2 regions of the Paenibacillus sp. GD4 genome follow, and region 2 is predicted to be linked to the other one. Evidence: riboswitches for the same ligand, from Rfam matches in the RefSeq annotation. Region 2 holds a riboswitch; the other holds the start of a gene.
What was found. Region 2 has a riboswitch for ZMP and ZTP ahead of rpiB (ribose 5-phosphate isomerase B). Riboswitches for the same ligand answer to the same signal wherever they lie in the genome.

Region 1 (4,360 bases), 940 kb from region 2:
GCTGAAACAAGAGGGGTAAAGCTCATCGTGTCTAGAACATTCGTGTAATTGTTATAGAAAGACAAAAATCCATCCTTTTTTGAAAGGGATGGATTTTGTTTTTGTTTGGATTTTTACCGGCCCTAGCCAAACCAAGGATAAGCCGGATAGGTTGGGTACGGTGGATAAAAATAGTACGGGGAATAATATGGGTAAGGTACGAAAAATGGAAACACAAACGTTTGGAATGGAAAACGGCGTCGATGATACCGGCGGAATCTATTTCCGCCAAAGCCGAATTGTCGGTCCTCCTGCTCATCTTCACGGTGTGCCTCAAGCTCTTCAGGAACTAACATGGTAACTCCGTCCGCATCGATGTCGTCGATAATTGCATCAAACTGTGATCCGTTTGCGGTTTGGGCAATAACATGATATTTCATGTATTTTTGACAAACGGTTTTTACATCGTTAGCCATAGGGTGCATTCCCTGGCTTTGATCAAGGTATATTGGATTATACACTTGCCTATCCCTCCTCTACACCCTCAGGATATTCGCCTAAATTGTAAAGGGTTACCTGAAATTGTTAGATTTTCAAAGAAGCCCATACAAGGATTCCACAATACTCATACACTGTATCAGTGTTTATTTTACAGTGAAAGGATGAAATGTATGGTCATACCGATTACGGGGTTTATTTTTGATTCCGGAGAGTCTGATCCGCATCATTCGCACCAGCTGTTCATCACATCCTGGGATGGAAGACCTGTCGTTCACGCACATCCTTTTTCAGGAATTACCTCATACGATGCGGGACACAGTCATCAATATTCGGCAATGACAGCGCCTGCTTCAAGCGGAGTGCAGCATGTCCATGGATACTATGCTGAGACATCGATTGATCAAGGGCATACCCACATCATTCGCGGAACGACAGGTCCATCGATCCCGCTCCCGGGCGGAGGGCATTATCATCACTTCGAAGGATATACGACGGTAAATGGAATGAATCCGCACACCCATATGTATCGCGGGAATACTGGAAACGAAGTGAGTTAAACGACAAAAACAGCTTACGTACGTTTGTGCATAAGCTGTTTTTTCTTATTTACACTTCAATCGCCAATTGGCATGCTAGGCATAGGAGCGCCGGTAAGGGAGCATTCAAACATGTCGATGATAACCAAGAATCTCTCTGCTTCCCGGAAGACATGGTCTGCTAATAAAGGGTGAATCATGCTTTTTATTTTACAAGCTTCGATAAGTTCACGTGCGGTTTTCTTAAAATCACGAAGTGATTGTACGGACACGCGATTTTGATCCAAAAATTGATCCAGTAAAGGAACCGTTTGCGACTGAGGACGCATGGAATCCAGGTCCCTGGCTTGGAACAATAGCTGGTCAAACTCATCGCTAAAATTTCGCGCTTGTTCCACTAAGCGGCGTTCCGAAGGGTCAAGCAAATGACCGATGAATTTTGCGTGGTCTGCCATAATTCTCAGAAAGAATACATTTTCATTAATGATGGCATCAGGTAGAGGATCAAGCCTGCCGGCATTTAATTCAGCTAACCGTGTGCGGAAATAATTCGCTTCTCTGCTTACGTGATCAACTAATAATGGGAAATTATTTTGTCCGGGTAACTTGCACTGCAAAATTAACCCGAGTACCCTTCGCTTAAATGCCCAGATGTAGGAAGCGGCGTTATACACTTCAACATTGAATTGCCGGATGGTATCAGGATCGGTTGCCGGTGTGTAAGAGTGGGAGCGATTCTCGATACTTTCAAATAAGTTATAAAAATGATTGGCTTCATGAATGAGCTGCGTGTCCTCACACCTGAAACCGAGTCTAAGGAATAATGAATGCTCTTTCATAATTCGAGACCAAAAACGTGTTTCGTCCAATGATCGGGAAACAAACGTAGTTGTCATTGTGGACGTGCACCTCCAACCTAATGAATTAGGATTATGTATATGAGGCCACAGTTTGTCTTCAGCCTAACAGGGAAGAAAAATTTGTTAAATAAGAAAAAAAACCAGAAATCCTCAAGGTTCCTGGTTTTTTGTTCAACAGCATTATTTCACAAGCTCCAAGCGCTTCTCCGCTGCTTCAACGGTGTGCTTAAGCAGCATAGCAATGGTTACCGGACCGACACCGGCCGGGACGGGAGTGATGGCACTAGCTTTCTTTAAGCAGGCCTCGTAATCGACATCCCCGATATTCCCTGGATTATAGCCTGCATCCAGCACGACAGCACCTTCCTTGATCCAAGAGCCTTGCACAAAGCGAGGCTTGCCGACCGCAGCAACGACAATATCCGCCAGCTGCACGATCCGGTCGAGGTCCTTCGTTTTGGAGTGGCATACGGTTACCGTTGCATTCCGGTTAAGCAGCATCAACGAAGCCGGCTTGCCTAGAATGGGACTGCGGCCTATCACAACGGCATGCTTCCCTTCCATAGGCAGCTTATAGTAGTCCATGATCTCCATCATGGCCGCGGGCGTGCAGCAGGGGAAGCCAGCCAAGCCAAACGCGCTCCGGGCAAACCCGGCCATCGTAACGCCGTCCACATCTTTTTCAATGGCAATCGCTTCAAAAGCCGCCCGCTCATCCAAATGATGCGGCACCGGATGCTGCAAAAGAATGCCATGCACCTGATCGTCATGATTAAGCTCGTTAATGATTGTAATCAATTCATTTGTTGTGATGCTTCTATCAAGGTGTATTCTTCTTGAATGGATTCCCAGACGACGGCACGCATTCCCCTTCATCTTGACATAAGTCTCGGAGGCAGGGTCATCGCCAACAAGAATCGTGGCTAAACAAGGGGTAATGCCTTGCAAGGCTAAGCTCTGGATACGCTGAGCCAGCTTCTCCTTAACGGACTGAGCCACGCAGGCTCCATCCAAAATCAGCGTTTTTTTCATTTCCGGTACACACCCTTCGTCATGTTATTGAAAAACAAAAAGAGGCAAGGAGAACATGTCTCCTTACCTCTGCCCAGGCGTACGGCGTTACTGCTGCCCCTATGCTTCCTCGTGGTCATCCACGTTCCGCCAGTCACATACGGGTTGTATTTATGCTGATAGCTTCATCTTACATCAACCTTGCCATGGAATCAATCCAAAGGTTCTAAGGCTTCGTCAGTAAATCCCCGGCAAGGACGGCCAACTCGACCTTATTCAATCCGAAGCTGTGCTCATGCGTCATTTCGAAAGAGAAGGGGGCGTCGATATCCGTAACATAGTTCAATACGTCTAAGCTTTTGAACCAGTCGCCTCGCTCGATAGGAGCCAACTCCCGATCCTTCCAGGCGGAGGTCAGATACGGACTATATAATGGATCGGCTCCCGGCCGCAGCTCTCCGCCCTCCAGTCGTTCCTTTAATTGACCGCTCGGAACCGGAGCTTGATGGCGCACCGCCGCATACAGATGAGGCCAATAATCAGCGCGAGAACCGCTATGCCGCTTGCCGAAGGCGAATCGTCGCGCCCCTTCGAATACGACGGGGATGCCAAAGAGGATGGCATACAGCTTTTTGCCTACTTCAATTCGCTCTTTCAGCAGATTGAAGTCCTCAAGGACGAGCCCGGCAACGCGAAGCCTTTGCCCTTCGGTTTCTCCATAGGGGAACACGACCTGGTTTAGCTGCAGCACCGATTGCGTGGTGAAGAAGAAGGTATCAAGCACCTTTTCCCGAAAAAAAGGGTGCTGCACCACACGCTCTTCAATATAGTGCTGCTCGTTAATGACCAATCCGACGGTTACCAGTGCGGAATCTCCATACTCCCAGAAGACTTCCCATATCGGCCGCATGAAGGCGGAGACATGAAAGCTCGGGAGGAGATGGAAGAGAGGGCGCCCGGCCCGGCGGCTGGCTTGATAGAGCAGCAGCTGGGGGTAAGCGTCTTGGAAGATCAACGCGTTGGCACGCTCCAGGAATAAAAATACGTGCTCACGCTGCTCGGCATTCAATAAATAAGGCAGCAGCTCGCCCTTTAGATCGGTCATGCACCAGCCGCCGTTGCGGGAAACCATATGGGCCAAAAACGCCCAATGAAGCTCCGGCTGTTCTCTGTAGAGACGCAAATAGGAGGCGGTACGCGTCACGTTATTCCGGTTATTAGCATGCGTATCCCGGCGAATCCGCTCCACCAGAGCTTTCTCCGAAGAGGAAAGGGAGGCCGCCGATTCTTTACCCGTAATATTGCCGCCGAATCCGTGCTTCCATCCTAGCCGGCGTTTGGCTGCTTCCAGCGCGGACGGTTTTATTCGAATCCGATGTGCGGCACCCAGCAGTTGATTCTCCAGAAGGATCGTATTTTTTTTGCCTTTCAGCCACTCCACTGCTTCTTTAGGCATATCTCCAAGCTTGTGCA
Region 2 (4,360 bases):
TCCGGCTTCATCGTCATCGAGGCCTGCCCCGAGGACGGGCTCGGCGCGGCGATCATGAACCGGCTGCGCAAGGCGGCCGGCAACGAAATCATCCTCGTGTAATCCCGGAGCATGCCCCGGTACCGTGCCAAGCCTAGGCATGTTTCCACCTTGTCCTGCATAAGTTGATGAGGAACAGGACAGGGGGTTGAGGAGAAGCATGACTTGGGCGTCGCCGCTATTTTGGGGACATTTTGTAACGATACTAATCATGGCTGTAGCCCTTGGTCTAGACGCACTGTCGCTTGGCCTGGGTATCGGCATGAAGGGAATCCGCAAGCTGGATATACTGAAGATCAGCCTGGTAATCGCGTTCTTCCACATGATTATGCCGCTTGGCGGGATGTGGATGGGGGGCGTCGTGAGCGGACTGCTCGGGCAGGTCGCGACGATCTGCGGAGGCATTCTGCTGCTGCTGCTGGGTGCTCATATGGTGTACAGCTCTCTCAAGGGAGACGAGGTGCAATCGTTCGATCATCGCACGCTGTGGGGAATTACCCTGTTTTCCCTAAGCGTTAGTATTGATTCGTTCTCCGTCGGCGTCTCGCTCGGGATGTTTGCAGGGGACCCGCTGCTGACCGTACTGGTGTTCGGGGCGGTAGGAGGCTTGATGTCGGTGACCGGCTTGATGCTGGGCCGTCATGTTGGTTCTTGGGTGGGCGAGTACGGAGAGGCGTTTGGCGGCATTATCCTGCTGGCCTTCGGATTAAAATTCGTTTTTGCTTGATGCAGCTGCATTCCCTATCCATATTTATCTTCATTTGAGGTACAATAAGGAGTAGGGTATCGATGTAAATCGGCATCATCCAGAGCATGAAGGAGACGGCACGCAGCCGATCCTAATCTTCTTAACAAGGAGGCAGGCAAATTCCGATGAAGCATAACAAAAGAATTTTGTTCGTCTGCACCGGCAACACCTGCCGGAGTCCGATGGCGGAAGGCATGATGCGCTTGCTGCTGCAGGAGCAAGGACTTCACGATATGGAGGTGCGCTCGGCGGGAGTGGCGGCCTATGACGGTACGCCGATGTCCGATCACGCAGCGACCATCCTGAAGGAGAAGGGCTTCGGGGAGGAGCTTCGATCCACTCAGCTGAATGAGACGCTGGTGGATTGGGCGGACTTGATTCTAACGATGACGAATAATCATAAGCGTCATACGATTCAGCTCTATCCGCATGCGGTGGACAAGGTGGCAACCTTGAAGGAATACGTTGATGATAAGCTGGAGGCGGCGGGCAAAATCGCAGAGATGAACAGCTTGCTCACCGAGCTGCAGCTGAAGCGGGCCTTGGCGCAGCCGGTGACTGACGAAGAACGGGCGCGTCTGATGACTCTGGAGCGGGAGCTCCCGAATCAGGACATCGCTGATCCGTTCGGCGGGCCGGTGTCGCTTTATCGGCAGTGCGCCGTGGAGATTGAGGAGCAGCTTCACAAATTGGTCCGAAAGCTGAAGCAAGGCGGGCAACAATAGGGCTTTACAGAGCCGCCGGAATCCGATATGATAAATGTATCAAATAAGACCTGATGTAACTGGCGACGAGTGGAACCAACCACAGTGGAGCATCAGGGAATACGGCCGGTCGCCTGGGCAAAGAGCATTGGAATGCTGTGTACAGCATTCGACATGCTCTTTTTTCGTTTTTGTCGAAGCTTTCGGTTATAATGGAGCTATGGAAATATCAATCTCCAAGGAGGACGAAAGTTATGAAGGTAGCCGTAGGCGCAGATCACGCAGGTGTACGCTTGAAGGATGAATTGATCAGCTTTATCGAATCGCTGGGACATCAAGTGGAGGATCTCGGTTGCAATTGCACCGATTCCGTTGACTATCCGGACTATGCGATCGCGGTATGCGAGAAGGTGACGCAGGGGGAAGCGGATAAGGGAATTCTGATCTGCGGAACCGGGATCGGAATGACAATCGCGGCGAACAAGGTGCCGGGTATTCGCTGCGCTTTGGTTCACGATTTGTTCTCGGCGAAGGCTACACGGGAGCATAATGATTCGAACGTGCTGGCCATGGGAGAGCGTGTTATCGGCCCCGGCGTTGCACAGGAAATCATCCGGATCTGGCTCGAAACGGAGTTTTCCCAAGGCGAGCGCCATCAGAACCGTGTGAGCAAAGTGAAGGCGATCGAAGATAAGTTCGCACTTCATCCATAGGTCGGGAAGAGGGGGAACGAACGATGACGGTTCAGCTTTCCCAGATCAAGGAGCAGGTACGGCAAATTATTGAGGAGCTTGCACGCGCAGGAGGCCTGGAGCGGGAACAGCTTCTCGTGATCGGCACAAGCACCAGCGAGATTCTAGGCCACCATATCGGTACCTCAGGAACCGAGGAGGTTGCTCGACACATTTACGATGGAGTCGAGGAGGCCCGGCAAGCGATAGGTTTCTACCCGGTCTACCAATGCTGCGAGCATTTGAACCGAGCGCTTGTTGTAGAGCGTGATGCGATGCGCAGGTATCAGCTGGAGCAGGTAGCCGTCATCCCGGTGCCGACGGCCGGAGGTTCGATGGCATCCTATGCCTACAAGCATCTCCGGGAGGCGGTCGTCGTTGAAACGGTGCAGGCTCATGCGGGCATCGATCTTGGAGGTACTTTGATCGGCATGCATCTCAAGCGGGTAGCGGTGCCGTATCGGCCGTCGATCCGAACCATCGGACAGGCGACTGTCCAGGCGGCCTATACCCGACCTAAACTGATTGGCGGAGCTAGAGCGGTGTACACCGCGGAAGCACCCCATTCAGACAGTAACTGCAATTAATTATATACATCAATCATTGGGGAGGAATTTACCATGGAACAATTACGCAAGCAGGATCCTAAAATCGTAGAAGCCCTGAACCTCGAGCTCGGCCGCCAACGCGACAAAATCGAGCTGATTGCATCCGAGAACTTCGTTAGCGAAGCGGTGATGCAGGCCATGGGCACTGTGCTGACGAACAAATATGCGGAAGGTTACCCAAGCAAGCGTTACTATGGCGGTTGTGAATACGTGGATATCGTGGAGGATATTGCCCGTGACCGTGCGAAGGAGCTGTTCGGTGCCGAGCATGCGAACGTTCAGCCTCACTCCGGCGCACAAGCGAACCTTGCCGTTTACTTGGCGGCAGTCAACGCAGGGGATACCATTCTGGGTATGAACCTGGCGCATGGCGGTCACTTGACTCACGGCAGCCCGGTAAACGCATCCGGTATTCTTTATAACTTCGTGGCTTACGGCGTAAGCGAGTCCGACTCCCGCATCGATTATGATGATGTTCGTAAGGCAGCTTTCAAGCACAAGCCTCGTCTGATCGTGGCTGGCGCAAGTGCTTACCCTCGCATCATCGATTTTGAGAAAATGGCGCAAATCGCTAATGATGTAGGCGCGCTGTTCATGGTAGACATGGCGCATATCGCCGGTCTGGTTGCTGCAGGCCTGCATCCGAATCCGGTGCCTTATGCTCATTTCGTTACAACGACAACTCACAAAACGCTCCGCGGTCCTCGCGGCGGTATGATCCTGTGCCGCAAGCCATGGGCTGCAGCGATTGATAAAGCGGTGTTCCCAGGTACACAGGGCGGTCCTCTAATGCACGTGATCGCAGCGAAGGCCGTTGCGCTTGGCGAAGCACTACAGCCTGACTTCAAGACGTACGCCCAGAATGTAGTGACTAATGCGAAGGTATTGTCCGAAAGCTTGCTCGCAGAGGGTGTGAACCTGGTATCCGGCGGTACGGACAACCACCTGATGCTGATCGACCTGCGCAGCCTGAACATTTCCGGTAAGGATGCGGAACACCTTCTGGACGAAATCGGCGTAACTGTGAACAAGAACGCCATTCCTTTCGATCCGGCGAAGCCGATGATCACAAGCGGTATCCGTGTTGGTACGGCGGCTGTGACTTCCCGCGGTATGGATCAGGAAGCGATGAAGACGATCGCCAAGATCATTGCGTTGACGCTGAAAAACCCTACTGATACGACAGTGCATGAGAAGGTTCGCGGTATGGTGAAGGATTTGACAGCGCAGTTCCCAATGTACCCGGGCTTGGGCTATTAATAAATAGGGAGGCAGCCACAATGTTGGCTGCCTCCGTTTATTTTTCGCGAACAGGCCGCCTTGAGGCACCCTTTATTCTATTTATGAAAACCATAGGTAATTCGATTAGAATATTTTAGGTACCCTGTGGTATAATAGATAAGATTTTGGGTTTTCATAGGGGGAAGCAGGTAGTATGGGAAAAGTGTTTGTATGCGATCACCCGCTGATTCAGCACAAGCTGACCTACATACGGGATGAGAATACGACAACGAAGGATTTCCGGGAGCT

Region 1: another riboswitch for ZMP and ZTP. It lies ahead of RAC89_RS17095 (bifunctional 5,10-methylenetetrahydrofolate dehydrogenase/5,10-methenyltetrahydrofolate cyclohydrolase); the one in region 2 lies ahead of rpiB (ribose 5-phosphate isomerase B).

What each region holds. Positions count from the first base shown of each region.
Region 1 covers NZ_JAVCYK010000001.1:3,526,316-3,530,675, forward strand. Annotated here, with positions in the region: gene RAC89_RS17075 (putative polysaccharide biosynthesis protein) at 1-19, shown strand, start outside; gene RAC89_RS17080 (hypothetical protein) at 123-500, opposite strand; gene RAC89_RS17085 (YmaF family protein) at 651-1,037, shown strand; gene RAC89_RS17090 (DUF2935 domain-containing protein) at 1,094-1,912, opposite strand; gene RAC89_RS17095 (bifunctional 5,10-methylenetetrahydrofolate dehydrogenase/5,10-methenyltetrahydrofolate cyclohydrolase) at 2,057-2,908, opposite strand; ZMP/ZTP riboswitch at 2,973-3,055, opposite strand; gene RAC89_RS17100 (DUF2515 domain-containing protein) at 3,114-4,360, opposite strand, start outside.
Region 2 covers NZ_JAVCYK010000001.1:2,589,824-2,594,183, forward strand. Annotated here, with positions in the region: gene RAC89_RS12260 (L-threonylcarbamoyladenylate synthase) at 1-102, shown strand, start outside; gene RAC89_RS12265 (manganese efflux pump MntP) at 200-766, shown strand; gene RAC89_RS12270 (low molecular weight protein arginine phosphatase) at 913-1,512, shown strand; ZMP/ZTP riboswitch at 1,558-1,638, shown strand; gene rpiB (ribose 5-phosphate isomerase B) at 1,746-2,204, shown strand; gene RAC89_RS12280 (TIGR01440 family protein) at 2,228-2,809, shown strand; gene glyA (serine hydroxymethyltransferase) at 2,843-4,090, shown strand; gene upp (uracil phosphoribosyltransferase) at 4,266-4,360, shown strand, end outside.